DNA from 2 places in the Lysinibacillus sp. A4 genome. Region 1 is predicted to be linked to the other one. Evidence: a T-box and tRNA genes for the amino acid it is inferred to sense, from the RefSeq annotation. Region 1 holds a T-box; the other holds one or more tRNA genes.

The links. The T-box of region 1 lies ahead of tyrS (tyrosine--tRNA ligase). A T-box ahead of a tRNA ligase gene usually reads a tRNA of that ligase, here a tRNA-Tyr.
Region 2: it has a tRNA-Tyr gene. The T-box ahead of tyrS (tyrosine--tRNA ligase) is inferred to sense a tRNA for this amino acid. The anticodon was not compared.

The regions. Positions count from the first base shown of each region.
Region 1 is NZ_JANWTB010000003.1:490,909-501,049, reverse strand. It holds gene NY607_RS07890 (acetylornithine transaminase) at 10-1,140, shown strand; gene NY607_RS07885 (NAD-dependent epimerase/dehydratase family protein) at 1,250-2,131, opposite strand; gene NY607_RS07880 (transglycosylase domain-containing protein) at 2,267-5,299, opposite strand; T-box leader at 5,402-5,610, shown strand; gene tyrS (tyrosine--tRNA ligase) at 5,694-6,962, shown strand; gene NY607_RS07870 (cobalamin-binding protein) at 7,010-7,813, opposite strand; gene NY607_RS07865 (iron-containing alcohol dehydrogenase) at 7,953-9,158, opposite strand; gene NY607_RS07860 (TetR/AcrR family transcriptional regulator) at 10,085-10,141, shown strand, end outside.
Region 2 is NZ_JANWTB010000007.1:264,880-275,020, reverse strand. It holds gene mbcS (acyl-CoA synthetase MbcS) at 1-632, opposite strand, end outside; tRNA gene NY607_RS16405 (tRNA-Asn) at 902-978, shown strand; tRNA gene NY607_RS16400 (tRNA-Glu) at 1,091-1,165, shown strand; tRNA gene NY607_RS16395 (tRNA-Val) at 1,222-1,297, shown strand; tRNA gene NY607_RS16390 (tRNA-Tyr) at 1,316-1,399, shown strand; tRNA gene NY607_RS16385 (tRNA-Gln) at 1,414-1,488, shown strand; tRNA gene NY607_RS16380 (tRNA-Lys) at 1,502-1,574, shown strand; gene rocF (arginase) at 1,759-2,664, shown strand; gene sigW (RNA polymerase sigma factor SigW) at 2,798-3,361, shown strand; gene NY607_RS16365 (anti-sigma factor family protein) at 3,375-4,001, shown strand; gene cdaA (diadenylate cyclase CdaA) at 4,151-4,987, shown strand; gene NY607_RS16355 (CdaR family protein) at 4,980-6,056, shown strand; gene glmM (phosphoglucosamine mutase) at 6,270-7,622, shown strand; gene NY607_RS16345 (type 1 glutamine amidotransferase domain-containing protein) at 7,750-8,265, shown strand; gene glmS (glutamine--fructose-6-phosphate transaminase (isomerizing)) at 8,860-10,141, shown strand, end outside.

The DNA of each region.
Region 1 (10,141 bases):
GATGATAACATGAGTGTTTTATTTGAGAATTACGGCAAGCGTCGTGCACAAATTGTTAAAGGTCAGGGGACAATTGTTGAGGATTCAACAGGGAAGCAATACTTGGATTTTACTAGTGGCATTGCTGTAGTGAGTCTTGGTCATGCCCATCCAGCCGTTGTACAGGCACTTCAAGAGCAAAGCCAAAAGCTATGGCATATTTCAAATCTTTTTGAAATACCAGGTCAGGAAAAGGTGGCAGAAAAATTAATTGCTAATACACACTTTTCACATGCCTTTTTTTGTAATAGCGGCGCTGAGGCTAATGAAGCGGCCATTAAATTAGCTCGTAAGCATACAGGCAAACATCATATTATTACATTTGAAAAATCATTCCACGGTCGTACTTTTGGAGCAATGTCTGCAACAGGTCAAGGCAAAGTACATAATGGCTTTGGACCACTCGTAGAAAAATTTTCGATTTTGCCATTTAATGATGCTGCTACACTTGAAGCAACCGTTGATGATTCAGTTGCAGCTATAATGCTAGAAATGATTCAGGGAGAGGGTGGCGTCAATAGTGTATCAGCAGAATTTGCCGCAGCTATTGCAAAAGTCTGTGAGGAGCAAGGTGTACTACTAATTGTTGATGAAGTGCAAACGGGCATTGGACGAACAGGAACACGCTATGCATTTGAACAAACGGTATTAAAGCCACATATCGTAACTTTGGCAAAAGGCTTAGGTGGTGGTTTCCCTGTTGGTGCAATGCTCGGAACTGCTGAGCTTCATGCTACATTTAGTCCAGGAACACATGGTACAACATTTGGTGGAAACCCTCTTGCGATGAATGTGGCACAAGCTGTTTTAAATCATGTGTTTGAGCCAGATTTTTTACAGCAGGTACGAGAAATATCTGCCTATTTTGTGGCACAACTAAGGGCTCATTTACCTTCTAGCTATACGGTTCAAGGTCAGGGTCTCTTGTTAGGGATTGGCTGTGGGGACACGGAAGTTGTGCCTTATATCGTGGCAGCGGAAGAAAGTGGTCTTTTATTAGTAGGGGCAGGGCCAACAGTTATTCGTCTTTTGCCTCCATTAACGGTCACAAAGGAAGAGATTGACAAAGCAGTAGCTATTTTAAAGAACATATTACCGTGAAAATACACTTTCGTTCAGCAGAAAGTGAGGCATTAGCGGCAAAAATGACTAGACATTAGGATGAACAAAGAATCTGCTAGATATTAGCAGATTCTTTGCGCTATAAATGCTATTGTAGTTGTTTTACTAATGTTGTCACTAATTTTGGTAACCAATCTTCAAGCTGACTAAACGTAAATCCTGCCTTCTCAGCCTTAGCATTGGACATATACCAATCAGCAGGCACCCCATAAGGAGACTGTGATTCCTCATCACCACCAATGAGGGAAATTTTTGCGCGCTGACCACTTGCTTCTTCAATTAGAGCAATTAGATCTTTGAGAGATATGGCCCCTGATGCGGTAGCGTTGTATGGTCCCTCAATAGGAGTAACACCCGCAAAGTATAAAAATTCAGCAGCTTCCTCATCTGTAATATAACTCATCTTTGCATCAATGTTCGGTAAAGTAATCGGCTGATTCTGTAAAATATGTTCAACGTGAAAATGTAAACGTCGAGTATAATCATCTTCGCCCATCACAATTGGGAAACGTACAGCTACGACTGGGAATGAAGCTTCTTTGAATAAGACTGCCTCCGCTTGTCGTTTTCCTTCTCCATAAGAAAATTCCTCTTGATGTCCCATACGAATTTGATACTGGTATGGATCAAAGTCTTCTTCCTTTTTCATCTTACCATCTACCTCATATGTTGAAAGAGTAGAAGTAAAGACGAGCTTTTTCGTTTTTCCCTTTAATATCTCGCAAATCGCTTGTGCCTCGTTGGGCGAATAGCAAATATTATCATAGACAATGTCCCATGTTGTATTGGCTAGTGCCTGCTCTAAAGCATCACGATCATTACGATTTACTACTAATTGCTTAACATGTGTACCAAAGGGATTGCCACTTTGACCACGTGTTAAAATCGTTACATTATGTCCATTTTGAATACAAAGATCAACTAGCTTTTTTCCAAAAAAACGTGTGCCTCCTAAAATCAATATGTTCATATATTTTCACCCCTTCAAAATAGTAGTCCTCTTAATAATGACAAAAAAACAGACTTACTACAATTCATAAGGAATATGCAGTAAGTCTGTTTAATTGATTATCTAATACAAATGCTTTTGCTAAGGCAAAATGGATTAGCGCCTTGACGTTTCAGTTGGAGTAGTGGTATTACCATTGTCTCCTCCGTTTGTGCCATCTCCGGGGTTATCAGTTCCATCGCCATTGCTTCCATCGCCATCCCCGTTATTGGAGCCATTGCCATTGTTACCAGAACCATCCCCGTTATTGGAGCCATTGCCGTTATTACCAGACCCGTTCCCGTTATTGGAGCCATTGCCGTTACTACCCGAACCATTACCATTGCCATTAGTAGGTGGCGTTGTAGGTGGTATTGGTTCTTGGTCGTTTTCCTCAGGGTCAGGTTCATTTTCACTACCGCCAGTAGACACAACATTGGAGTGCGGTGATGTTAAACCTGTAATATCTACAGCGACCACTACATAAGCTTGTCCACTAGCAACCGTAATGCTTTGTGTTGACTCTAGTACGGACGTTACAAGTGTATTACCGCCATTCGTAACGTTGTAGATACGATAACCAACAACATCATTCGATGACTCTGACCATGATAATGTAGAGCCATTTACTGAAGCTGAAACAGCTGCTGGAGGGCTACCATCCGCTGGGAAATCAACTGCTGATACAGATGAATTCGACAATGTAGAATTCTTTGGTAACAGACTAGCAGGATTCCCGCCAAGTCTACCTAACATTCGTTTAATAAAGTCTTGATTAATGCCTGCGCCACCTGCTTTTACAAACTCTGCTGGTGTATTTGGCAACGCATTATAAGTTTTTCCTTTAATCGTCACAACACTTGAAGAGGCTAAGCTATCATCAGGTTGTGATGGTAAAAATACTTTCGCATTAAATAAATCTGAGCGTACAAGACCTGCGCTAGCACAAGCTGCAGAAGGGGCCATGCCGGAAATGCCACAGAATGACGCAGTCACAACATTTTTAGGCGCCTTAAAACTTGTTGGTGGGTCGATTAGCTGAGGATCCGCATCGTAAACGGCATTCATTAAAGTACCCCATAGCTTATTCACCCGAACGCTTGGCTGTAAATAGGTGTTGTTAAATGCATAAAGTGTACGAGGTTGATCGTAACCCATCCAAACACCAAGAGATACATTAGGGTTATAACCAACTAACCAAACATCTTTATATTCTTGAGAAGTCCCTGTTTTTGCAGCGAAATCAGAAGAGAATTTTAATGTATTTCGTGCCATTGTCCCTGTTCCTTTAGTGAGAACATCACGTAACATATCTGTCACGATATAAGATGTTTCAGGGCTAAATACTTGAACAGGTTCTACTTCATGTTGGTAAACAATATTTCCTTCTTGGTCTTCAATTCGATCAATCATATAAGCGTCAATGAATTGGCCACCATTTGCAAAGGTAGCAAAGGCATTTGTATTTTCTTCAACAGTAGTTCCTTCGCTTAAAGCACCGATCCCAGTTGCTAGGTTAGTAAAATCATCAGGATGTAATTTTGAGAATCCCATTTTTACTAATAAATCTGCAGGGCGTCTACTAATAATATCATTATATAAACGTAGTGCTGAAATGTTTTGAGAATCTGCTAAAGCTTCACGTGCTGGGATAAGACCTCGCTCATCACTCGTAATATAGTTACTTGGACTCCAAGAACCGATTGAGAATTTCACGTCAACTAAGGGGCTACCCGCACCGATTACGCCATACTCAATGGCAGGTCCATAAACAAGTAATGGTTTCATTGTAGAACCGTTAGAACGATAAGCTTGTGTTGCATGGTTTACTTGAGTGGTTTTAAAGTCTCGACCTCCGACAAAGCTTAAAATGCGACCTGTCGTATTTTCTATTAAAATACTACCTACTTGTACCGGCATCTCAATATCAATTTCTTCACCAGTAACAGGGTCTTTCCCTTTACCAGTATACGTATGACCATAATACTGGAAGTCTTTTGCTGCTTTTTGCATCGCATCATACATATCTTTATTAATGGTTGAATAAATACGATAGCCTTTTGAACGAACATCACGATCTGCTAAAATTGTATATTTATCCTTTAATTTTTTTTCTGACTTTAAGCGCTCTGGGTCAACCCCATCATCTTTTGCTAGTTTTTCAGCAATAATATCTTTTGCACGAGCTTCAAGCTCATAAGTCAACCAAGGATAACGATCTTCCGCGCGCATTTCTGGTCCACGGAAATCGGCAGCAATATTATAGTTTAACGCTTCATTATACTGTGCATCATCAATATAACCAGCTTCTTTCATACGATAAAGTACTGTTTTCATACGATCAATACCAGGTTTCAAAGCTTCTTCACTTTTCAGTTCACCTGTATTTGTAAATGGTGTATAAGCAAATGGTGCCTGTGGTATACCAGCTATGTACGCAGCTTGAGGAAGAGACAATTCTTTTGCTTTTACGCCAAAAATTCCTTCCGCAGCTGTTTCAACACCTGCAATATTTCGTCCTGAAGAGTTACGACCATAGGGAATGATATTTAAATAAGCCTCTAATATTTCTTCCTTCGTCATAAAATGTTCTAAACGCATCGCCAGTAAAATTTCCTTAGCTTTACGCTCGTATGATACTTCATTAGTTAGTACTTGGTTTTTAATAAGTTGCTGGGTAAGTGTAGAACCACCTGTCTGCGTTGCAGAGTTTGTGACATCTTGTAATAACCCACGAATAACCGCTTTAGGAACAATTCCGTTATGCTCTCGGAAATATTCATCTTCTGTTGCCAGAACAGCATTCACGACCTCTGGTGCAACATTGCTAAGCGAAGTTTCACGTCGATCTAAATCTGTTCTTAATTTCCCAATATAAATCTCGTTGGCAAAATAAATCTCACTGGTTTCTTCATAGCTAAAAATCTGATCCCTTAACTCTTGTTTTGAGCGTAACGGTTCTTCTTTTACAAGAGAAGCAAAATAACCAGCACCAACTGAACCGACAAATACAGTGCCAACCAATGCAAAGACTAAAAATAGTAAAAATAAGTTCCAGGTAACACTACCTGAAATACGTAATTTCTTCATCCATTTTTGTTCAAGTAATTCATCGATCTTTGCATTGATTTTTTCAATCCAATCTTTCAATGTATCGACCTCCTAAAATCTTGTCTATTATAGCACATATTGTTTTAGCACGAACATAGTTATTGACTTTGAAAAAGAATCGTATAGAATTATGTTTATAGTTTTCTGGTGATGAAGAGTTTGCAGTAGTGTCTATATTCCCTGTTTAGAGAGCCAGTGGTTGGTGAAAGCTGGTCATAATGTAGAGACGAATTACGTGCTTGGAGCTTAGACGTGCGCGCCTGCGATAAAGGCGGCTGAATGAAGTGGAAGGTGGATGACATCTTCAAGCTGGGTGGTACCGCGTTAGTTTGTAACTTAACGTCCCTGCATGCAATTGTTTGCGTGTAGGGACTTTTTTTATTTAAACATGTCCATGCACGTAACGAATTTAACCATTTTAGGAGGAATGAACATGACAAACGAATTATTACAAGATTTAGAATGGCGTGGTTTGCTATACCAACAAACAGATGCTGATGGCATGGCAAAATTATTAGAAGAACAATCCGTATCTTTATACTGTGGGGTAGATCCAACAGCTGACTCCATGCATATTGGACATATTGTTCCATTGTTAACACTTCGTCGATTCCAAAAAGCGGGCCACCGTCCAATTTTACTTGTTGGTGGTGCGACAGGGATGATCGGTGACCCATCTGGCCGTTCAGAAGAGCGCCAATTACAAACAGTAGAGCAGATCGATAAAAACGTTCAAGGAATCCGTCGTCAATTAGAACGTATTTTCGAATTTGCGGAAGATGGCAATGGTGCTCAGCTTGTGAACAATCGTGACTGGATTGGTAATATCAATACAATTGAATTTTTACGTGATTATGGGAAACTAATTAACGTAAACTACATGTTAGCAAAGGATACGATTGCTTCTCGTCTTGACACAGGAATCTCATTTACAGAGTTTGCCTATACGTTAATTCAAGGTATTGATTACAATCATTTATACAATCACTACAATTGCCGTATTCAAGTAGGTGGCTCTGACCAATGGGGTAATATTACAACCGGGTTAGAGGTTATTCGTAAAACACACGAGGAAGAAACGAAAGCCTTTGGAATTACGATTCCATTAGTAACAAAGGCAGATGGCACGAAGTTTGGTAAAACAGCAGGTGGTGCTGTTTGGCTAGATGGTAAGAAAACCTCTCCATATGAGTTCTACCAATTCTGGATCAATGCAGCTGATGCAGATGTCATAAAATACTTAAAAATCTTTACGTTCCTATCTCGTGAAGAAATTGAAGCTTTAGCCGTTTCTGTAGAGGAGGAGCCACATTTACGTAAGGCACAAAAGGCGCTAGCTGAAGAAATGACTCGTTTAATACATGGTCAAGAGGCATTAGAGCAAGCCATCCGTATTACAGCTGCTTTGTTCTCAGGAGATCTAAAAGCACTTTCAGCTGAAGAAATGAAGGACGCTTTTAAAGATGTTCCTTCTATTGAAATGACTAAAGATGATAAAAACATTGTGGATCTACTTGTGGAGGCTGGCATTTCCTCTTCCAAACGTCAAGCACGTGAAGATGTATCAAATGGTGCTATTAGTGTAAACGGTGAAAAGGTAACAGATTTAGAATATGTAGTCGATGCGAAGGATCGTTTAGAGGATGCATTTAGTATTGTCCGTCGAGGTAAGAAAAAATATCATATGGTGAAATTTATATAATTTCTATTTGCAAAACCACATCCAAAACACTGGATGTGGTTTTTTAATCATAAGAAACTTGGAGGTTTTATTTGTTCATATTCTTTAGGATGCAGTATTTTTGCAAGCTTTATAGCACCCTCAACAAGTCGTGGAGAAGGGCGACAATACAGCCATTCTTCCATTACATGAAGCTGTTCCGATTGAACGGCATGTAGCTCTTTGGCATATGGACGTTTTAATAAATTAGCAGGCTGGATACGCTCAAATGCGACACCAACCCAAGCCATCATGATATAGTCAGGCTGTCGTTTAACAACATCTGTCCAATCTGTTTGAACACTAGCAAGCTCAACATCTTGAAAAAGATTAATGCCACCAGCAAGAGCGCTAATTTCTGTTAGCCAATTTATTTTCCCAGGAGTGAAAATAGGGTTTGGCCACCATTCCCAATAAAGGGTAGGTTTCTTTGGAATTGTTCGTGCAATGGAATACATTTTTTCGATGGAATGCATGTACTCTTCAGCGATTGTCTTTGCTTGTTCCTCCACTTGACAAGCTTTCCCAAGTGTCAGAAGATCTTGCGCAATTTCTTCTAAGGAGTTTGCATTAAAAATAATATGAGGAATATTTCTTTCTTTTAGTGCCTCAATGTTTTTTTCCATACCCGGTACACTCAAGGAAGCCAGAACAAGATCAGGCTGTAATGCCTCTAATGCCTCCATGTTAATTGATAAATCAGGCCCAAGCTGTGGTAGATTTTTAACTGAGGCTGGCCAATCGGAATAATCATCTACTCCAACGAGCTGGTCTGTCAGCCCTAAATAGGCGACTAATTCTGTATTGCTAGGACAAATTGAAATTAAACGCATATTGTTTTCTCCTATTCTTTTTAAGAAAAGTATAGCGAGAGTTCCCACGATAGACAATGTGTGTGTATCGAGCCCATAAAAAAGTGGAGAAAACATTTGTTTTCTCCACCCTTTGTATAGGCTTATAGGAAACCGTCGATTAAGAAAGGGCAACTGCCTCGAGTGACTCTTCTTTTTTCACAATAGGACCCATTGCATTTGTGATGATTTGTTTGATATCCTCTAGTGTTGCTTTACGAGGGTTCGTCTCAGCACACACATCTAACAATGCATTTTTTGCTAAGATCTCGATATCCTCATCTTTTGCCCCTAATTCACGGAAGCCACTAGGGATATTTAAATCTTGAGATAACTTCTCAATAGCTGTAATAGCCTTTTCAGCGGCATCGCGCTTACTTAAACCTTCTACATTTTCTCCTAATAATTCAGCGATACGAGCAAAGCGCTCTGTACGTGCTGTGACATTAAATCGACAAACATGTGGCAATAAAATAGCGTTGCACACGCCATGTGGTAGGTTATAGAAACCACCCAATTGATGAGCAATTGCATGAACATAACCAAGTGATGCATTATTAAAGGCCATTCCCGCTAAAAATTGTGCATATACCATTTGTTCACGGGCTTCTATATCAGCTCCATTTGCATAGGCACGTGGTAGATATTCAGGGATTAGTTGAAGTACCTTTTCAGCACATGCGTCCGTGATTGGTGTAGCATTCGTAGAAACGAATGATTCAATAGCATGTGTTAATGCATCAACCCCAGTAGCCGCCGTAAGAGCAGGAGGTAAACCAATCATTAATTCAGGATCGTTTATAGAAAGTAACGGTGTCACATGCTTATCAACAATGGCCATTTTTACTTTGCGTGCTGTATCCGTGATAATAGTGAAACGAGTCATTTCACTGGCAGTACCAGCAGTTGTATTAATTGCAATTAATGGCACAAGTGGATTTTGTGATTTATCAACGCCTTCATAATCATGAATACGTCCACCATTCGAAGCAATAAGTCCGATACCTTTTGCTGCATCGTGTGCGCTGCCTCCTCCAAGAGAAACAATAGAATCGCAGTTTTCCGCATGATACACGGAAATGCCATCTTCAATGTTTTGATCTGTTGGATTTGGTTCTGCTTTCGGGAAAATTGCTACATCAATTCCAGCAGCTGTAATGATGTTAGCAATTTGTTCTGAGAGACCTAATTTGTGTAGACCCTCATCTGTTACGATTAATGTCTTTTTCACTTCTAAATCATTTAAGCGTTTACCAACTTCTTGAATTGCTCCAGGTCCAAATAAGTTTGTTTTCGGCATAACAAATTGCTTTAGAACGTCTGACATATTTCCAACCCCTTTTAAAAAATTATTATTGCTTGAATGATGGTGAACCACCTTTCGCAATTCATCGTATTCTATTTTTTGTGAAAGTTCAACTCATATTTTTGTTAAAATATTCCCTTTTTACCAAGTTATTATTTTACAAAAAAGATGAACCTTTTTATTGATGGCTGTACGATTGGATTGCCTAGGAATATTGATTTTAATACACTTTTTAAATGTTTTTTTATAAAAGTAAAATATATTTTTTAGGAATTGGTTCTAAAATCAAGCTGGAATACATAGTAAATAACTGATATTTTATATTGATTATAATGATAGTGTTTAAGTTGTTTTTCCCTATGCAATTACTATTTTAATGTACATAAAATTGTCATTATTTAGATGAATTAATGGTTGTTTTTTGAGCTTTGAAAGTTGTAGTCAATGCAAGTAGTAAATAAAGAACAATTGTATAGAGGAATAATCCACATATATATAATTGCTGTTGTATTTGTGTGAATAGGGGGATTTCCACTATGAGCGTTGATATGGTATTCCTGTTGTTTAAAGCCAAACCAAATACCTGTTAATAGGAGAATCCATAATATAACCGCAAATAGCGTCTTTTTATGGAAAATGAGCCGCATTAGATTTTCTCTGAAAAGCGTTGATAAAGTGCAGGGATGTTCAAAAGGATTATTCCTATCAAATGGAACAATGAAAAATGTTATTAGTCCACTTAAATTAAGATCAGCATAACTAATTCATCAAGCTTCATATTATCCTCCTCTTACTTTGAATATTTCCTACATTTGACTTATTCCAAACAGAAAAGTTCCATTAGCTTCTTAAAAAATTTTACGTTTAGTAGGTATTTTTGCAGGGATTTTTAAATATTCATTGAATATTATTTCAATGAATATATTTTTAATGAAGGGGTGCTTACAATGTCATTACGACATGAACAAAAGGAGCAACGAAAGGCCGTTATTTTAACATCTGCA
Region 2 (10,141 bases), on a different contig from region 1:
ACACAAAGCCATTTTGAAGCCGCAGTTCTAATATGTGCATATCCCCAGCCGTGTGAATGAACAACGCCCTTAGGTTTACCAGTTGTACCAGAAGTATAAGATAGGAATGCCATGTCATCGCGTGTAGTAGCTACAGCTGTAAATGTAGCTTGCTGCTTGCTTGCTAATTCATCTAAAGAAGTCCAATCTCCTTTCGCAGCACCAATCACTAGTTTATTTTTCAATGTGTCTACAGAAGAAGTAATTTGATCAACTTCACTAGTAAAAGCCTCATAAGCAATAACTGCACTAGCAGAAGAATGTTCCATCCGATATTCTAAATCGCTTGCACGTAGCATCTCTGAACATGAAATGGGTACGATACCAGCCTTTAAGCAGCCTAGAAAAACGAAATAAGCTTCTGGAAGTCGAGGAATAATAACTAATACACGATCACCTTTTTGAAGCCCCTTCTCCGTAAAAGCGTTTGCGTATTGATTCATTTTTTGGCTAAGTTCCACATAAGAAACTGTACGTCTCTCTTGTTGTGTATTCAACCAACGTATTGCTTGGCGATCACTATCTTGCGAAAATTTTTCTAATTCCTCTGTGATGTTATAAAATTCAGGTGCAATTAAATCATTTGATACCATCTTGAACATCCTCCCCCAGAAAATTTGATAGAAAATTCATAAAACTATTTTTATTTTAACAATTACAATAATATACAGCAAGAATATTTAGTACGTTAAATAGAAATATTAGAATTAATAGAGAACTATTATGCTTTCAGACGAATGTAGAAGCAGACTTCGACAAAAAATATAAAAATTTTCACAAAATGTGTTGCATTATTTAGAATGCTTGCTATAATAATAAATGTACTTAAGAGGTTGTTTAAAACCGAAGTGAATAGCATTGTTCCGAAGTAGCTCAGTTGGTAGTAGCACCTGACTGTTAATCAGGTTGTCGCAGGTTCGAGTCCTGCCTTCGGAGCCATTTTTTTGTCCTTTTTTCAATCACTATAATACATAAAATAATTTGTGAAAAAGCATTGCAATTATTAATTAAAAATGTTATTATAATTCTTGTCTTGTTGAGACGTAATATTGGCCCCTTGGTCAAGTGGTTAAGACACCGCCCTTTCACGGCGGTAACACGGGTTCGAATCCCGTAGGGGTCACCATTTAAAAATTTAGGCTTTATAAAGAATATAAACTGTGATATAACACCTGTTTCTATGGAGGATTAGCTCAGCTGGGAGAGCATCTGCCTTACAAGCAGAGGGTCGGCGGTTCGAGCCCGTCATCCTCCACCATTCTTATTGTGTTATTTCGGAGGGGTAGCGAAGTGGCTAAACGCGGCGGACTGTAAATCCGCTCCTTAGGGTTCGGCGGTTCGAATCCGTCCCCCTCCACCAGTTTTATAAATGATTGGGGTATAGCCAAGCGGTAAGGCAACGGATTTTGATTCCGTCATGCCTAGGTTCGAATCCTAGTACCCCAGCCATTTTTTCTTTTATGAGCCATTAGCTCAGTTGGTAGAGCATCTGACTTTTAATCAGAGGGTCGAAGGTTCGAGTCCTTCATGGCTCACTTTTTTAGAATAAAATTATTCAAAAGTGTTATATTAACTACAGATAACTAATCTCTTGCTGAAAACAGTAGGAGATTTTTTTATGTTATTTATAAATGAATAAATATACAACTTTTTGTCGAGTTGAGCCAAGTGGTATATAGGCTTTACAATATTCTTATAACTTTTAGGGGGTATAGAAACATGAATAAACTTAATATTTCTATTATTGGAGTACCAACAGATTATGGACAAACACGCCGTGGGGTAGATATGGGACCAAGTGCTATTCGATATGCAGGTATTGTTGAACGTTTAGAGGCTATCGGACACGATGTACAGGATCAAGGGGATATTCGTGTTAGTCAAAAGCTTGCAGACGGAGCTGTGGATGAAAAATTACTAAATTTAGAGGAAGTTGTAGAAGTTAGTACTGCATTAGCAAATAGTGTGCATGAAGTAGTGGAACAAAAAAAATTCCCACTCGTATTCGGTGGAGACCATAGCATTGCTATTGGAACATTAGCTGGATTAGGTGAGCATTACAAAAATCTTGGTGTTATCTGGTATGACGCTCATGCAGATTTAAATACACCTGAAACAACACCTTCAGGCAATATACATGGGATGCCGTTAGCCGTTAGTATTGGGCTAGGACATGAACGTTTAGTGCAAATTCGCAACTATGCTCCAAAAATTAAGCCAGAAAACGTGATTATTATTGGAGCTCGTTCAGTAGACCCAGGAGAACGTGAATTGATACGTCAACAAGGAATTAAAGTATATACAATGCATGAAATCGACCGACTTGGCATGACACGTGTGATGGAAGATGCACTTGCTTATTTAAAGGAACGAAATGTTGATGGCTTACATTTATCACTTGATTTAGACGGATTAGATCCACTTTATACGCCAGGTGTGGGTACACCAGTTCCAGGTGGAATTACGTACCGAGAAAGCCATTTAGCAATGGAAATGTTACAAGAATCAGGCATGGTAACTTCAGCCGAGTTTGTAGAGGTAAATCCTATACTAGATGAAAAGAATACAACAGCAAATGTGGCTGTTGCATTAATGGGATCTTTATTTGGTGAAACACTAGTTTAAAGAAAATTTGACAAAAAATTGCCTGTTGTCACATTGCATAAAAATCTTTTGCTATAATTGAATTAAAACGAAACTTTTCTTATCGGTGCTTCGTATAGTATAAGACAGTTGTAAAGGTGGAGAAGTCAACACAATGGATGCGTTAGTAAATAAGAGAATAAAACAAGTGCTTAAAGGCGATCAAAACGCATTTGCCGATATTGTGAGTCTCTATCAGCACAAACTGTACCAAGTATGCTATCGAATGTTAGGCAACAAACAAGAGTCTGAAGACATTGCTCAAGAGGCTTTTGTGCGAGCTTATATGAACTTGCATACATTTGATCAGAAAAGAAAATTTTCAACGTGGCTTTATCGCATAGCGACAAACCTCTGCATTGACCGTATTCGAAAAAAGAAACCGGATTATTATTTAGATGCAGAAGTAGCTGGTACAGAAGGGCTTGATATGTATTCGCAAATCGCAGCAGATGACCAGCTACCAGAGGAGCAGTTAGAACAAATGGAGCTGCAAGATCGCATTCAATATGAAATTGGACGATTGCCGGATAAATACCGTTCGGTTATAGTATTGAAATATATAGAAGAGTTATCGTTACAAGAGATTAGCGAGATTTTAGATATGCCGCTTGGAACGGTGAAAACGAGGATTCACCGCGGACGTGAGGCATTACGTAAGCAATTAAACAATCTGTAGGAGGGGGAGCGTCATGAATACTTGTCCAGAGCATATTATAGACTATATGCATGATTATTTAGACGGTGACATTAGTCGTGAGCATGAGCAAGAGTTGAAACAACACTTGCATACATGTAATGATTGTAAACAGTTGATGCAAGAATTGAGTGAAACAATCGCCTTTGTGAAGAGTGCTTCCCATATTACAGCGCCTCCGGGTTTTGAAGCAGCAGTTATGGCTCGTTTACCAAAACCAAAAAGTCGAGTAGGTATACAAAAATGGATTCGCCGGCATCCGTTCTTTGTGGCAGCAGCAGTATTTTGCTTATTCATGAGTGCTACATTATTGGGTAGCTTCATGGATGACCAGCATTTCTCAGTGACCAAGCAACCTAATTTAGTTGTGGATGGTCAAACAGTGATTGTACCTGAAGGGGAAGTGGTGAAAGGCGATATTGTTGTAAAAAATGGCGATTTGATTGTTGAAGGTGAAGTTGATGGTAACGTCACAGTAATCAACGGGCAATATATGGCATCTTCAGCGGTAGTTTCAGGGAGAATCGAAGAAATTGACGAAGTATTTGAATGGTTATGGTATACAATTAAAAATTCTGTTAAGACAGCCATGACATTTGAGGAAAAAGAAGAAACTAAATAACACTCTATACGTCCTAAAAAATAGTGCACGTGAGAGGCTGAAAGGTCTACTCTTCTGAGTAGACTTTTTATTTGAAAAAAGTTACATTTGATAAGAATGTGATATACTTGAATGTGTATGGATTCGTAATGAAAAGTGGGGGATGCCACGTGCAAATTATCGAACATTTCACGGATTTAACGCCTGTGAATATTGTTATTAACTTCATTGATGTACTGCTCGTTTGGTACGTTGTTTATAAAGTCTTAACCCTCATTAAAGGTACGAAGGCTGTCCAATTACTTAAGGGAATATTCGTCATTATTATTGCACGAATTGCAACAGACCTTTTAGGGTTACAAACACTTGGTTGGATGCTACAACAAGTTATTGAGTTTGGTTTCCTAGCGATTATTATTATTTTCCAACCTGAAATCAGACGTGGTTTAGAACAAATTGGGCGAGGAAAGCTATTCCAACGCTCATCTAGTCAAGAGGAAGAAGAACAAACAAGACTTATTGAGGCAATGAAGAAGTCTGTAAGTTATATGGCTAAACGTCGAATAGGTGCGTTAATTTCTATTGAAAAAGAAACAGGTCTTAATGAATATATTGAAACAGGTATAGGGCTAAATGCTGAAATTTCATCAGAATTACTGATTAATATCTTTATACCAAATACCCCGCTACATGATGGGGCTGTTATTATGCAAAAAGATAAAGTTACAGCAGCGGCTTGCTATTTACCTTTATCTGAAAGCCCATTTATTTCAAAAGAGTTAGGGACACGCCACCGTGCTGCTCTTGGTTTAAGTGAAGTTACAGATGCTATTACAATTGTTGTTTCAGAAGAAACAGGCGCAATTAGTATAACATTAAATGGTAATCTCCATCGAAATCTTTCTCTAGAGGAGTTCGAAACATTATTAAGAAAAATGTGGTTCGGATCAGTACAGGAATCAAATGCATCCTCTAAGTTGACTTGGAGGGGGAAAAAGAATGGATAAAATGATGGATAGCCCTTGGGTACTTAGAATCATCGCGCTATTTTTAGCGTTTTTGCTTTTCTTCTCAGTGCGTACCGAGTTGTCACCTTTAAATAAAGCTACCTCAAATGAACAAACGGATGTTATTCGTGATGTTCCAGTGGATGTTTATTACGATAATGAAAATCTTATTGTGACAGGTTTACCTGAAACTGTGGATGTAACGATAGAAGGTCCGATGGCATTGGTTTTAAAAGCAAAGGGAGCTAAGGATTTTTCTATATTTGCGGATTTGAGCAATTTATTGCTAGGAGAGCATGATGTAAAACTGCAATACGAAAATATTTCAGAAAAGTTAAAAGTGACATTAGACCCTGCAACTGTTCATGTGAATATTGAGGAAAAGGTCACGCAGGAGTTCCGAGTGGACCCTGAAATGAACAAACGTTTAATTGAAGAAGGTTTTATCTTAAAAGAAATGACAGCCAACCCGCCAACTGTTTATGTAACAGGTGCAAAAAGTGCTATTGAAAGCATTAGTTATGTAAAAGCAACTGTTACAGGAGAGCAGGGCTTGAAGCAATCATTCACGCAGGAAGCAGCTGTAAAAGTATTAGATAGAGATTTAAATAAGTTAGACGTGACTATTGAACCTGAAATTGTGAAAGTTCAAGTAGATATAGCGGAGTATAGTCGAGAGATCCCAGTTGTCCTTAACGAAACAGGGCAAGCTGCCGAGGACATTACCATTAACTCATTAACATTTTCACCGAAAATGATTAAAGTGTATGGAAGAAAATCCATTATTGACAGTTTAACATCCATTCCAATAACAGTTGAACTGTCAAAAATTACTGAGTCCAAAACTTATGAATTTGATGTAAAATTACCAGATGGTGTGACAAAAATATCTGACAAGAAAATAAAAGTGAAGGCAGATATTACAAAGGTTGAACAAGAAGAACAGCAGAAAACACCAGCTTCTACAGAGGAAACGCCACCTCCAATTGAAGAACCTGATGTGACAGATGAGAGTACTCCAACTGATAAAAATACGTCAACTGAGGAATCGGAAGATATTGATTCTTAAACAATATGTGACTATAATTTTATTTTGATTCTAAATCAAAAATCCAATCAGGTTTGTAGTTCAGGTTTCATCCAACAAACTGGCAGAGTGGAATATTAATAATTACCAATGAATGAACAAAGGCAGACTTTTCCAAAAGTAAGCGGACAAGTGTCTAATGCTTGATAGAAACTCACTAGGCACTGTCTTGCATTGAAGGAGAGAATAAGTAGAATGGGTAAATATTTTGGAACAGATGGCGTCCGTGGCGTCGCGAATAGTGAATTAACACCAGAATTTGCATTTAAACTTGGTCGTATAGGCGGCTATGTTTTAACAAAAGATGCAACTGACCGTCCAAAGGTTTTAATTGGTCGTGACACACGTATTTCAGGTGAGATGCTTGAAGGTGCACTTGTGGCTGGTCTTTTATCAATTGGGGTAGAGGTAATGCGTCTTGGTATTATTTCAACACCAGGTGTGGCATACCTTACTCGAATTATGAGCGCAGATGCGGGCGTCATGATTTCAGCTTCACATAACCCAGTTGCAGATAACGGTATTAAATTTTTCGGTCCTGATGGCTTTAAGCTAACAGATGCACAGGAAGCGGAAATTGAAGCGTTAATTGATGCGCAAGAGGATAAATTACCACGTCCTATAGGAGCAGATTTAGGATCTGTAAGCGACTATTTCGAAGGTGGTCAAAAATATATTCAATACTTAAAGCAAACAGTGGATGAAGAATTTGATGGTATCCACGTAGCGCTTGATTGTGCACATGGTGCAACTTCATCTTTAGCTACACATTTATTTGCTGATTTAGAAGCGGACATTTCTACAATGGGAGCTTCTCCAACTGGCTTAAATATCAATGATGGTGTAGGCTCAACACACCCAGAAGGACTAGCTAAGTTTGTTACTGAAAAAGGTGCAGATGTTGGTTTAGCTTTTGATGGCGATGGAGACCGTTTAATTGCTGTAGATGAAAACGGAAAAATCGTTGACGGTGACCAAATTATGTTTATCATTGGTAAGCATTTAAATGCGGTAGGGCGTTTGAAGAAGCAAACAATTGTTTCAACAGTGATGAGCAATATGGGCTTCTATAAAGCTGTGGCTGACAATGGTATGCAAAGTGTACAAACAGCTGTAGGTGATCGTTATGTTGTGGAAGAAATGCGTGCGAATGAATACAATTTAGGTGGCGAGCAATCAGGGCATATCGTCTTTCTAGATTTTAATACAACAGGTGATGGCTTATTGACAGGAATTCAGCTTGTCAACATTATGAAGGCGACGGGTAAAAAGCTTTCAGAACTTGCAGGTGAAATGAAAATCTACCCTCAGCGTCTTGTCAATGTGCGTGTAACAGATAAGCATGCTGTGACTGATAATGCGAAAGTAGCTGCAGTAATTGCAGAGGTAGAAGCTGAAATGGCTGGAAATGGTCGTGTTTTAGTACGTCCTTCAGGTACAGAGCCATTAGTACGTGTCATGGTGGAAGCAGCAACAGAAACGGATTGCGAGCGTTTTGTCGAGCGTATTGCAGATGTTGTACGTGTAGAAATGGGCCTAACAGAATAAGAAATAGAGTGTAAACCCGATTTCCGTAAACAGGAAATCGGGTTTACTTATTTGAAAGGAATGTTTTAAATAAGCGAGATGGGGAACAGTAATTAGGAGTCACAATAACAAGGAGTGTTTAATTGATATGGCTAAAATTGCTACAGTTATAACAGATATGTTTGAGGACATTGAGTTTACAAGCCCTAAAGAAGCTTTGGAAGCAGCTGGGCATCAGCTAGTAACAATTGATATCGAAGCAGGCAAGGAAGTTAAGGGTAAGCATGGAGAGTCCGTGAAAATTGATAAAGGCATTGATGAAGTAAAAGCTACAGATTACGATGCATTATTTATTCCTGGTGGTTTTTCTCCTGATATATTACGTGCGGATGATCGTATAGTAGCATTTGCAAAGTCCTTTATGGATGAAATGAAGCCTACCTTTGCCATTTGTCATGGACCACAACTTCTTATTACTGCAAAGACATTAAATGGGCGTGACGCCACAGGCTATAAATCCATCCAAGTGGATTTAGAAAATGCAGGGGCAATCTTCCATGATGAAGAAGTATTTGTCTGTCAAAAACAGCTTGTAACAAGTAGAACGCCAGATGATCTTCCTGCATTTAATAGAGAAATTGTTAAATTATTAGACAGTAAATAAAGGATAGGCACAAGCATTTAAAATGCTTGTGCCTATTTTGTATTATCAAAGTGCTTATGTATCGCTTTGTCTACATATTTGTCACGAAAAAGCTTTAGGGCTAGGTGTTTTTTATAACGAAAATTTGACGGATAGCATATGATTGAGTATGATGGAGAAGTTGAAGATGAGGTCCGACCTTGTCCTTTAACGAGCGCCTAAGGAGGGAAGAAAGCGCAAAATCGGAAAACAATTATAGCGCCTGAGCTGAAGAAATCGGACGAAAAGATCTTCAGCAGACGAGGTGGAGGTTTATCGAAAATTCGGCGGATGCCTCCCAATCGACATACCCGATTGTCATTTTCCATTTTGAAAGCATTTGAGTGATTGAATGTACAGAAAATGGAGAAGGTATTGTAAAAGCAATAGATAAATAGATGAAGCTTCACATATCGAAGATCTCTATTCAGGTGGCTGAGTAGCGTGAGTAGCTTGTGTGTATTGGAGTGCTTTATTTTTATAAAAATAAAGCATCGCTTGTGCATTCAAAAAATTCGATAGGATGAGGCCTAGTTTGTCATTGCATTAAATTGACATTATCGGAGGACGAGAATTATGTGTGGAATTGTAGGATATATTGGTGAATCAGATGCAAAGGAAATTTTATTAAAAGGCTTAGAAAAGCTAGAGTACCGTGGTTATGATTCAGCGGGTATTGCAGTACGTAACGAGGAAGGCGTAACGGTTTTCAAAGAAAAAGGGCGTATTGCAGATTTACGAGAAGCGGTAGATGAAGATGTTGCAGCGAAAATAGGGATTGGTCATACACGTTGGGCAACACATGGTGTGCCAAATCGTTTAAATGCTCACCCACATCAAAGTGCATCAGGACGCTTTACACTTGTGCATAATGGGGTTATTGAAAACTATCACTTATTGCAAAAAACATATTTAAAGGGCATTCCAATGAAATCTGATACAGATACAGAGGTTATTGTGCAATTAGTAGAGTTATTTGTGAAAGATGGTCTAAGCACTGCAGACGCTTTCCGAAAAACATTATCTCTATTACATGGCTCCTATGCACTGGCACTATTAGATGCAGAGGCAGCAGATACAATCTTTGTAGCAAAAAATAAATCACCACTTCTAGTTGGAATTGGTGAAGGCTTCAATGTTGTTGCGTCAGATGCAATGGCGATGCTACAGGTAACAGATCAATACGTAGAGCTTCACGATAAAGAGGTAGTTATCGTACACAAAGCAAGTGTGGAAATTACAAAATTAGATGGTACTGTAGTAGAGCGTGTACCATATACTGCTGAGCTTGATATGAGTGATATTGAAAAAGGCACATATCCACACTATATGTTAAAAGAAATGGATGAGCAGCCTACAGTTATTCGTAAAATCATTCAAGCATATGAAGGTGACAATGGTGATTTAACGATTGATGATGAGGTTTTAGAAGCATTACGAGCAGCAGATCGTTTATATATTATTGCAGCGGGCACAAGCTATCATGCGGGTCTCATCGGTAAACAATATTTCGAAAAAATGGCTGGTATCCCTGTAGAAGTGCATATTTCTAGTGAATTTGGCTATAACATGCCATTACTTTCAGAAAGACCATTATTTATCTTCATTACACAATCAGGTGAAACAGCAGATAGCCGTCAAGTACTAGTAAAAATTAAAGAGTTAGGCTATCCAACTTTAACGATTACCAATGTACCTGGCTCTACGTTATCACGTGAAGCTGACCATACCTTGTTATTACATGCAGGTCCAGAAATTGCTGTAGCTTCTACAAAAGCTTATGTGGCACAAGTAGCAGTCCTGGCATTAGCAGCCTATGTGACAGCAAAGTCAAATGGCAAAGGCTTAGAATTTGATT